2 regions of the Desulfosporosinus sp. genome follow, and region 1 is predicted to be linked to the other one. Evidence: riboswitches for the same ligand, from Rfam matches in the RefSeq annotation. Region 1 holds a riboswitch; the other holds the start of a gene.

Region 1 (5,646 bases):
GTACAGCAATATACTCCAGAAGTAGTAAGTAAAATAACGGGAGTTCCTGTAGAACAGCTCCAAGAGGCTGCCAAAATCTATGCTACCGCTGAACGAGCTTCAATCTTCTATACCTTAGGGATAACTGAACATACCTGCGGTACAGATAATGTCATGAGTTTGGCAAACCTCGCTATGCTGACAGGAAATATTGGTAAGGAGAGTTCAGGGGTTAACCCAATGCGCGGGCAGAATAACGTACAGGGTGCCTGCGATATGGGAGCACTTCCTAATGTTTATCCCGGTTACCAACAGGTTGCTAGCCCAGAAGTACGGGCCAAGTTTGAAGCAGCTTGGGGAGTTCCCCTAGATCCTAATCCCGGCTTTATGATTCCAGATATGTTTGGGGCTGCAGTTAGTAAGGATCTGCGTGCTCTGTATGTCATGGGAGAAGATCCGGTCATTACGGATGCTGATGCGAACCATGTACGAAAAGGTCTTGAGGCATTAGACTTCCTTGTTGTTCAAGAAATTTTCTTGTCTGAAACAGCAAAGCTTGCAGATGTCGTCTTACCTGGTGCTAGTTTTGCAGAGAAGACAGGCACCTTCACAAATACTGAGCGAAGAGTGCAAATGGTAAATCAGGCCATTAAGCCTATTGGAAATGCTAAGACAGATGGGGAGATCATTTGTGAGCTGGCTACTCGTATGGGTTACCCCTTCAACTATGAATCTTCTGCAGAAGTCATGCAGGAAATTTCAAAGCTCGCGCCACAATTTGGGGGTATAACCCATGAGCGATTAGGAACACAAGGGCTGCAATGGCCTGTACCGCATGCAGAGCACCCAGGCACCAAGTTCCTGCATGAAGGGAAGTTTAACCGGGGCAAAGGACTCTTTATGGCTATTGAAAATCAGCTGCCTGCTGAAATGCCTGATGAGGAATATCCTTTCTTGCTCAATACCGGGCGTAAACTCTCTCACTATAATGTTTTCACACAACACTCACCTTCATTAGGCGACCATTCTCCTGAAGAACTTGCTGAGGTTAATCCTTCAGACGCTAAGAAGCTGGGAATTGAAGATGGAGAAGTAGTCCAAGTGGCATCACGCCGTGGTGAGCTGAAAACTAAAGTTAAGGTTACCGAGAGAGTCCCAGAAGGCATGGTCTTCATGACACTTCACTATTTTGATTCACCAACGAATGTCTTGACCAATGGTGCCTATGACAAAGTTACCAAAACCTATGAGTATAAAGTGTGCGGCGTGAAAATCTCAAAAATTAACTAACCTGCAAAGGGGCCCTTAGGGGTCCCTTTAACCTATGACAAGTATGACAAGGGGACGATCCTTTTTGACACACTTTGTGTCAAAAAGGATCGTCCCCTTGTCACGCGTCCTTTCACGCCCCTCCGGCTCTCGTCATTTTTAGAGGGTGACCACTCGCAACGCATCGTGACATAAATGATTGAATATGGTACATTGAAGTAAGAGGGCTAGCCTCAGATGAGTTGAGGAGTGAAGGTTTGTGAATCAAGAAGTGATTATGTATACTGTACCTCTTTGACCCTATTGCTTTCGCGCAAAGCGATTCCTTTCGGGTAAAGGAATTTTGTTTACCGAGAAAAGTATTCTTTCACCTACTAACTTTAAAGAGTTGAGAAAAACCACCGATGCTATTGGAGTTCCAGTAACAATTGTGGGGAATCGGATTCTGACCCGCTTCTCGTCCACTGAATACGAGGAGGTCTTCAAAAATTACTAAGTTACTGCAAAACTTTAGAAACGGCCTTCCGAAATTGAAGGCGACTGGTATTTTGTTAGCGGGTGGAAAGAGCTCGCGAATGAAAAAAGATAAAGCTTTTTTAGAGATCGATGGTCAAACTCTGGCTGAACGGAGTTTAAAGGTTCTGGATACCGTGTTTTCAGAGGTGATCATTAGCAGTAACAACCCTGAACGGTTTGCATGCTTTGAACTGCCGATTATTCAGGACGAGATTCCAGATCAAGGTCCCCTGGAAGGGCTATATCAGGGGTTAAAAGCTGCGACCTATGACGAAGTTTTCTTCGTTGCCTGTGATATGCCTTTTCTAAAAATGGATCTTATTAATTATTTGTCAAAGTGGATTCCGGAACACGATGTCGTCGTCCCAAAGCTTCGATCTGGACTCCATCCGTTACATGCTTTTTATCATCGACGTTGCCTTCCCACAATAAAAAAGAACCTTGAAGCAGGTCGCCTCAAGGTTATCGATTTCTATCCAAACTGTTCAGTGAAGTATGTGGAGGAGTCAGAACTAGAGATCTTTTCAGATTTGATGAACGCCTTCTGTAATGTTAATACACCGAGAGACTGGGCTGATATCCATAAAGGATAAACAAACTTCAACGTCAACGCAGTACATTCTTAGCTTAGCAAAGGATCCGTTCAGGACAGGTATAAATATTTAAGCGTTGTTCCCTTGCAAACCCTATAACAGTAATATTCAAAGCCGTCGCTTGAGATAAGGCCATATCCGTTGGTGCTCCGCGGGCAATGAGGATGGGGACCTTCATTTTGGCAACCTTAAGCAGGATTTCCGAGGAAACTCGACCGCTGAAAAAAATCACATGGTTTTCGAGATTTAACTTAGTGCGAAAGGCTTCACCGCTGAGCTTATCAAAGACATTGTGCCTGCCAATATCATAGCTTGTTAGGAGTACATTGCCTTCATGGCCAACTCCACCACTGTGTATTCCACCGGTTTCTTGAAAAAGTGGTAGATAGGATTGCAAAAACTTAGCATAATCATAGGCTTCTTGGATAGGAATGTTATAGGTTGATGTAAGCGGTTTAACCATTAGTGCATCATTGGCAAAACAAAAGGATGCTCTGCTTTTACCACAACAAGCGGATACAAAGCGCTTGCTCATAAGTTCTTTTTGCAAGACGCAGGGCTTGCCTTCGACCCAAACCATGTGGTCTGAAGGATCGTGGCGAATCTCGTAAACGTCTTCCGGTATTCGGATGAATCCTTCGCTGAATAAAAACCCAAGTGTAAGTTCCTCAGTTTGAGAAGGAGAACACAAGAGCGTGGCAATTTCTTCCCGGTTGTAGTGAATGGTTAATGGCACTTCTCGGACTACAGTGTCTTTCACCCATTCTAGTAATGCCCCATTAGCTTTTAGAATTGAATGAGTAACGGTTTCGTTTGGCATTATTACCTCCTTGGACCTTACCTTTATTATAGTGTACAATATTTTTGAAAAAAGCTAAATCATTTTTTTAATAAAAAGTAAAAAATGTAATATATTAATTAAAAGGGATTTCGATAACTTATCGCGAATTACCTAATGTAGAGTTAACAGATTTTAAAACTAAATGTACTGCTCCGAAGCTGGATTACCTAAAGCAGAGGCTATGGTGACCAGACAAGTGCTTAAGCACTCGGGTATTATAGGAAACTGTAATATCTCCTGCTGGAAAGGAGTCTGTCGACAGGTGGAATATAGTTCCCCGGTTGTTTACAGACCGCGGGTTTTTTTGTGTTCAAAAATTAAATCTAAGAAAGGGGAGACGTAATGCAAGATCAATTTCTTAGGCGAATTGACTATCTTAGAATTTCGGTGACAGATCGCTGCAATCTACGTTGCAGATATTGTATGCCTGATGAAGGGATACAATGGATGCCCCATAATTTTATTCTTTCCTTTGAAGAAATACTAAGGTTAATGAGGATAAGTACAGAATTGGGATTTCGGCGGTTTCGTATTACTGGAGGAGAACCCTTAGTGCGCACCGATATTCTGGACTTTCTGCGAGAGGGTGCTCAAATTCCGGGAGTAGAGGATCTCATGCTCACTACCAACGGTTTGTTACTTCCGGAAATGGCCTTTGATCTAAAGGCCGCTGGAGTTCAGCGTGTTAATATAAGCTTAGATACTATGGATCGAACACGTTTTTCTGAGAATACCCGCGGAGGGGATGTCTCGAAAGTGATTCAGGGAATTTTTCGGTCACTAGAGGCTGGACTAAATCCAGTTAAAATTAATGTAGTTGTTGTTCGTGGGTTTAATACGGACGAGTTGCCCAGCTTTCTAAAGCTCGCTAAGCAATATCCGCTCCATGTTCGATTCATTGAGCTTATGCCGATTGGGGTCAGTTCAGAGCACCGGTCGGATTTTGTTTCAATTAAAGAAATGAAAGAGTTATTAGAACTCGATGAAGACGTACCTACCCAGGATATTCTCGGCGGAGGTCCAGCAGAATACTATCGCCCTAGCGGCTATAAAGGAAGTATCGGTTTTATCAGCGCGCTAAGTCGCCATTTTTGTAATACTTGCAATCGGGTGCGTTTAACGGCTGATGGTAAACTGCGACCATGTCTGCACAGTAAACATGAAGTTGATTTACGTGAGGTTCTACGTTCAGGCAGTACTGATCACGATATTCTGAAAGTATTTGCCCAGGCAGTTTGGCATAAACCTGCTGAGCATCATATGAACAATGAGGCTTGGCAAGATACACGTATAATGTCTCAGATCGGAGGGTAAAGCAAATGGATTTAACGCATTTTGACGAAGAAGGACGCGCACGAATGGTCGATGTTAGCGATAAGGAAGAAACGGCACGGGTTGCTATTGCCCAGGGTAAAGTTTTGATGAAACCAGAGACGTTAGAAAGGATTCGTTCCGGGCAGATTGCCAAAGGAGATGTTTTGTCAGTAGCCCAGGTTGCTGGAATTATGGCGGCAAAGCAGACATCACAGTTGATCCCTATGTGTCATCCTTTAGCAATTACAAGTGCTAAGTTGAGTTTCAAATTGGTGGAACCGGGGGAGATAGATATTGAGGCTAATGTTAAGGTCCACGGCAAAACTGGCGTGGAAATGGAAGCATTGACGGCAGTTAGTGTCGCAGCCTTGACCATTTACGATATGTGTAAAGCAATTGATAAGACCATGACGATTGGGGATATTTATCTGGTTGAAAAGCTGGGCGGAAAAAGCGGGCATTTTGTCCGATGACTAACTGCCACTAGGCATTGTAAGTAGGAGGGCAAGTGGCAGTAAGTCCCTGGATAAGTTCGACTAGACATTTCTGAAGCGGAGCTTCAATTAAAAAATAGAATGGCATGAAAGAGGTATATTAATATGGGGAAAATAGTAGCTGTTTGCACAAGTGAACGAAAAGGAATGCGTAAAAAGAATGTTGGTGAAGGGGTTCTCAAGGTGGGCTTTGGTCTGGAAGGAGATGCCCATGGCGGAGACTGGCATCGCATGGTTAGTTTGCTAGCGATGGAGAGTATTAAGACGATGCAAGACAAAGGATTGAAGGTAGTGCCAGGGGATTTTGCGGAGAACTTGACGACAGAAGGATTAGAATTATTTACTCTCCCGATTGGAACAAAGCTAAAAATTGGGGCTACTAGTATCGGGGAAGTGACTCAAATTGGTAAAGAATGCCATACAAAATGTGCGATTTACCATCAGGCGGGAGATTGTGTCATGCCGAAAGAGGGAATTTTTATTCGTTTACTGGAAGGCGGAGTCGTTCGAGTTGGAGATGATATAGAGGTGATTGATTGATGCTTCGCGTAGGAGTTATTACGGCAAGTGATAAGGGTTCACGCGGTGAAAGGGAGGATCTATCCGGTCCAACCCTTGCCAAGCTGGTTGAAGAAATTGA
Region 2 (5,646 bases), on a different contig from region 1:
GCTCCGTTTCCTATAGCTACAACTTCGCGATCAAACTGTAATACATAATCTGCTTTTTCTTTGACGTGCTCTGTGCTCTTTAATACGTTTACTTGAACGGGTAATCCCTCACATTGCTGCACCACGGTACCGTAGGTATCTGAAGTAAGAATATGAATTTCTAGAAAAGGAGATAAACGGCGGAGACTTTCCTTAACAGATTCAAACATTTTCCCGTCTAGGGCCAAGGTTCCGTTGTAATCAAGGACTAACACTTCAAGGTTCATAGTTCCACGACCTGGAATAGAGACTTGAATCATTTTATTTCCTCCTCTGAAGTCAAGTGTATAATATGAGCAATTATACCGCAGCATGGAAGTGTAGTTCCATCCTTTATCGTTTATAGTCAACTTGTAAAACATTCTCTATAAAAAATGTACCATAGATAGGGAGGGACAGTTCAAAAAGCTGTCCCTCCCTATCTATTTCTGAAGCCCATAAACTGGATCATCATAAAAATTAATTTAGATTTTTAACTAATACGTAAGAAATAATTGACACAACATTGTGTTATAACATATAATAAAAACATAATAAATATACGTTATATGAGAAGGAGGAGTTATATGAAGGTCATCTTACGAAAGAACGATAGTGCAACCAGTCTATTGCTTTTTGTTTATAATAGTTATTTTAATTTCTACCAGAAAGATACTATCAAGCTATCTAGTCTGCTTGAGATTATGAAGGCCTTTGGGAAAAGCGAAAGTGCCACAAGAATGTCACTATCGAGAACGGTAAAATCAGGTATCCTTATCAATGAAACTTTCGGTAGTGAAGTGTATTATTCATTGGATTCAACTGGCAAGGAGGCTATAAATATCTGGAATGAAGGTATGCAACAATTTTGGGATAGGTACGCCTCAAGAAATGAGCCATGGGATAAGAAATGGTATTTAGTTAATTTGGAGTTCGGGGAAGAGCATAAGGAGAACAGGTCAATAATTTTAGAGAAATTACAGCAAATTGGATTTGGTAGCTTAAGTACAAATACTTGGATTAGTCCATACTATCGACCTAATGACTTTCAAAAGATATTAACTGAATTTAATATGAACACCGGAGTAGTTGAAATGCATGGCGAGATGAAAATCTATGGAGATATGGTTGTTTTTGTAGATAAAGTTTTTCATATGAAGGACCTAGAGAAACCCTACAAAAACTTTATAAAGGTATTTAGTAAAAAACTTGAAGAGACTAAGAAGCTATATCGGGAAGAGTGGTTTGTAGAAGGAGGGCACTCGTTGCCATTATTACATGCTCTTGGTTGGGAGTTTTTATCTATAGCAACAGATGATGCGGCATTGCCTAAAACAGTATACCCTGCATGGGCTGGCGACGAAGCTGCACAACTAATGATTGAATTTAGAAAGATCCTTTTAGAAGCATCTATTAAGTATCTTGAGAAGTTTGCGTGAAATCATCCGCTTTAAGTAAGTTCAATATGAGTGAGTTATGGGTTAGATCTAAATAATAAAATAGAGGAGGATATTACAATGAACGCACAAGAAATTTTAAATTATCTTGAATTGTTGGCAAATAACAGTTTGTGGGTTAATTTTTCAATGCATGTTCTCGCTTTAATGGCACTGATATCAGTTTTCATGGTAACCAAAGAGTATTTAAAACGATGGGTTTTTCAAGGAACCGTAAGTATTCTATTTTTATCCGTAGCAATCAATGCGTTTATTTTTGGAAACCCTTTTCATATGGTTACGTTCAGCTTACTAGCCATAACGGCATTAGTACAATTATTTGTGGGAAAAGAAAACATTCGAATAGCTGAAAGTAGATGGATAACTGCTATTGCTCTTTCCTTTATACTCATTGGACTGTGGTACCCTGAATTTGTGGATAAAAATGCTCTTATGCTCCTGGTGGTTTCACCTGTAGGGGTTATTCCCTGTCCGACGCTACTCACAACCATAGGGCTATTAATGCTTATCATGCCTAGTGTGAGTAGGTTCCAATATGTAATTACAATTATAATGGGTATTGTATATGGCGTAATAGGAGTCTTTGTTTTCAAAGTATACTTGGACATCACATTGTTGATCTTGGTTTTATATGCAAGCTGGATATATTTTAGGAGTAGTTCACAAGCAAAGACCAAGACAGTTTTATGCTCGCAATTAGAGGGATAAAATTGTGTTGCTTACCCTGTGAACCTGTAGATGGGATTTATAAGAAATTTGATCTATGCAATGACAAGAAGGGATTAAAAAGGTAGAATATAGAGAGGAGAATCAAGTAGCTGAAAGTGGAGGAAACAAAAAAGTTATGCAACTCATTTTTATCATTATCGGAATCAATGTAGTCTATGTGTCCTTGTATACTTTGCGAATGATTTTCGTAATAAAAGGGCAAAGAGGTTTAGCATCGATTATTTCTGTCGTTGAAGTTTTTGTTTATATGACAGGATTAGGCATAGTCCTGCAAAATCTCGAAAATTATTGGAATCTAGCAGCGTATTGTATTGGTTACGGCTTAGGGGTGTATACCGGAAGCCGAATCGAGGAGTACATTGCTTTAGGTTATGTTACAGTTCAAGTGACAGTAGATTGCGTTGAAGCGGAATTACCCTCAAAGTTACGGGAATCTGGATACGGTGTTACTTCTTGGTTAGCTGATGGCAAGGATGGTCCCCGGCTTATGATGCAGGTTTTAGCGAAGAGGAGCAATGAACCTAAATTACTTGACATCCTCGATAAGTTTTGCCCCAAAGCTTTTGTAGTTTCGTATGAACCAAAAAATTTTAAAGGTGGATTTTGGATTAAACGTATGCCTAAGCCTTTTGAATAAAATTACACGCAACTTTGTTCTTCAATAGTGTCAGAACGAACTAAATAATCTACTCTCCGAGCTGATCAACCTAAAGAGAAATCCATGGTTCATCGGCCAGGGCTATAAGGCCCTCAGGGTATGTCTGGAAATGGACCTACCTTCACATTTTGAAAAGGAGGTAGCTGCACGTTGACTTGTATTACATGGCGGCTCCACGTTCTTTGTGGAGCCGTCTTTTGTATAGAAGTGTCAGTAAATACGGATATTAGCAAAGAAAGGAGCCATAGTATGTTTAAACCTGTGAAACCAATTTGGAGGTACTTTGTTACGCTATCATTAATCTGTCTTTTATTCCTAACGGGTTGCGCCCAATCCAGTCCCCCAGCAACCTCAGCGACTCCAAAACTTCGGATTGCAGCTGCTGCTGATCTTACGCTGGCCTTTAAAGAAATCGCGACTCAATTCGAACAGGAGACAAATATACCGACGGAAATAACCTTTGGCTCCACGGGAACGACTGCCATGCAGATCGAAAACGGAGCACCCTATGACATTTTTGCAGCAGCAGATGTTTCATATGTAGATAAGCTTAATCAAAAAGGCCTTATCATAACCGATACTCAGCAACTCTATGCTCAGGGCAGAATCGGTATTGTTTCTCTGAAAGGAAACCCGTTGTCTATAAAAGAGTTAGACGATTTAGCGAACAATCCTATGGTCAAAAAAATTGCCATTGCTGAACCGTCACACGCCCCTTACGGCAAAGCCGCTAAACAAGCTTTAGAATATCGCAATCTATGGACTAAGGTAGAACAAAAAATGGTTTATGGTCAGAATATCCAAGACACTTTAGCCATCCTTAAATCTGGAAATGTGGACGTCGCGATCATTGCTCTTTCCATCTATAAAGCGGATGAAGTGGAATTCACCCTAATTGACGGGTCGTGGCACGATCCTCTTAATCAAGCGATGGCTATCCTGAAAACGACCAAGCAAGAGGATAATGCCCGTCAATTTATGGCGTATGTCCATGGAGAAGAGGGGCGTGAGATTATGAAAAAATACGGTTTTCTGCTCCCTGGCGAGTTTGTGAAGTAGTAATGGTTTGAACCGTATTTCCTTTAAAGAATCGGAGAACGGAACAAATATAAGCTTTAACATAGTTTTTAGCGGTTTCGAAGTCACTGTGTAGATGCTTAATGAATTATATTGGAGAAGTCTTGAAAGAGGTAGTAATAATGAGTATAACGGATCTAATGCCTCTTTATCTTTCCTTGCGCCTGGCTTTAACTGCTACGTTCATCGGACTGCTGATCGGTTTACCCATCGCCTGGTTTTTAGGGAACACTCGTTGGAAAGGCCGGGAGGTTCTGGATTCGTTGATCAGCATTCCCATGGTCCTGCCGCCGACCGTGCTGGGATACTACTTGCTGGTTATCCTAGGCCGGAATAGCTGGATTGGGAGTCTGGCGGAAGAGTTGGGAGCCCCTCTTGTGTTTACCACTCGTGGGGCAATAATTGCTGCCACAGTTGTTTCAATCCCTTTTTTTATTAAGACGGCTCGTTCAGCTATCGAAGGGATCCCGTCGGATCTTTTAGATGCTGCCCGTGTCCTTGGTAGGACAGAATTCAATATTTTTTTCAGTGTGGTTATTCCTAACGCTTGGAAGGGGATTGCTTCTGGGTTGGTGCTTATGTTTGCGCGAGCTTTGGGGGACTTTGGAACAACGCTTATGGTTTCGGGTGGCATACCAGGCGAAACACTAACTATGCCTATTGCCATCTATAATGCCATGTTAGCTGGGGACCAGGGGACAGCTAATCGTCTGGCCTTAATTATGGCAGGGACTGCTCTACTGGTATTAATCTTGATCAATGTTCTTAATCGTCAGGTTGGAAGGAGAAGTAATCGATGATAGAAGTTCGGATTTCTAAAACCTTAGAACTCTTCTCCCTTCAAATTGATCTTAAACTATCTGAAGGATCTTCCTTAGCTTTAGTAGGTCCTTCTGGATGCGGCAAAAGTATGACCCTGCGCATGATTGCTGGTTTGGAACAACCGGACGAGGGGTACATTAAAGTCGGAGATACTACGTTTTTTGATTCTAGCGAGGGCATCGATGTCTCGGCTTATAAACGCCGTGTTGGGTACCTATTCCAAAATTACGCCCTTTTCCCGCATCTTACGATTGAAAAAAACATTGCTTTTGGGTTGAACCATTGTCCCAGATCGGAAAAGCGTGCTAAGGTTCATTCCATCATGGAAAGGCTAAGAATTAAAGGACTGGAGAAGCGTTATCCTCCATACATTTCTGGAGGACAGCAACAACGTGTGGCCTTAGCCAGGACACTTGTTACAGATCCAGAGTTACTTCTCTTAGATGAACCATTTTCCGCCTTAGACAGCCAAGTAAAAAAGAAAATGGAAAAAGAAGTAATCGATGTGAGAAATGCATTCTCGGGGACAATGATTCTAGTGACTCATAGCCTGGAAGAGGCATTTCGGCTTTGTCCTAATATTGCAGTGATGGATAATGGGAAAATAATTCAGCTAGGCACTCAGGAGGAGATTATACACCAGCCGGCTGACCGCACCGTAGCTCGCCTTACTGGGACGGAAAACATCTTTGACGGGAGGATCATTGAACGTCGTGATGAGGTAGCTCGAATTTGGGTAGAAGAACTTCGAATTAAGCTCACCATTCCCAATACTTTAAAGCAAGACAATCTTTCTTGGGGAATTCGTCCTGCTCAGTTAATTGTAGAGCAGGACCAGTGTGCACGAGCTCAAACCCCAGAAAACTGTTTCTCTGGACAAATTGT

What was found. A riboswitch is a leader RNA that binds a small molecule or an ion and turns the genes downstream of it on or off. The one in region 1 is predicted to bind molybdenum cofactor.
Region 2: linked by a shared signal. The riboswitch ahead of modA (molybdate ABC transporter substrate-binding protein) and the one ahead of moaA (GTP 3',8-cyclase MoaA) in region 1 are both predicted to bind molybdenum cofactor.

The regions. Positions count from the first base shown of each region.
Region 1 covers NZ_JABZFS010000062.1:65,928-71,573, forward strand. The annotation lists gene fdhF (formate dehydrogenase subunit alpha) at 1-1,269, shown strand, start outside; partial or broken gene HGJ98_RS22425 (glutaredoxin family protein) at 1,559-1,744, shown strand; gene HGJ98_RS13820 (molybdenum cofactor guanylyltransferase) at 1,797-2,357, shown strand; gene fdhD (formate dehydrogenase accessory sulfurtransferase FdhD) at 2,392-3,177, opposite strand; molybdenum cofactor riboswitch at 3,337-3,465, shown strand; gene moaA (GTP 3',8-cyclase MoaA) at 3,541-4,512, shown strand; gene moaC (cyclic pyranopterin monophosphate synthase MoaC) at 4,518-4,985, shown strand; gene HGJ98_RS13840 (MOSC domain-containing protein) at 5,112-5,546, shown strand; gene HGJ98_RS13845 (MogA/MoaB family molybdenum cofactor biosynthesis protein) at 5,546-5,646, shown strand, end outside.
Region 2 covers NZ_JABZFS010000077.1:71,694-77,339, reverse strand. The annotation lists gene HGJ98_RS18715 (ATPase P) at 1-299, opposite strand, end outside; gene HGJ98_RS18710 (PaaX family transcriptional regulator C-terminal domain-containing protein) at 606-1,457, shown strand; gene HGJ98_RS18705 (hypothetical protein) at 1,536-2,183, shown strand; gene HGJ98_RS18700 (DUF2179 domain-containing protein) at 2,320-2,841, shown strand; molybdenum cofactor riboswitch at 2,884-3,017, shown strand; gene modA (molybdate ABC transporter substrate-binding protein) at 3,112-3,921, shown strand; gene modB (molybdate ABC transporter permease subunit) at 4,062-4,739, shown strand; gene HGJ98_RS18685 (sulfate/molybdate ABC transporter ATP-binding protein) at 4,736-5,646, shown strand, end outside.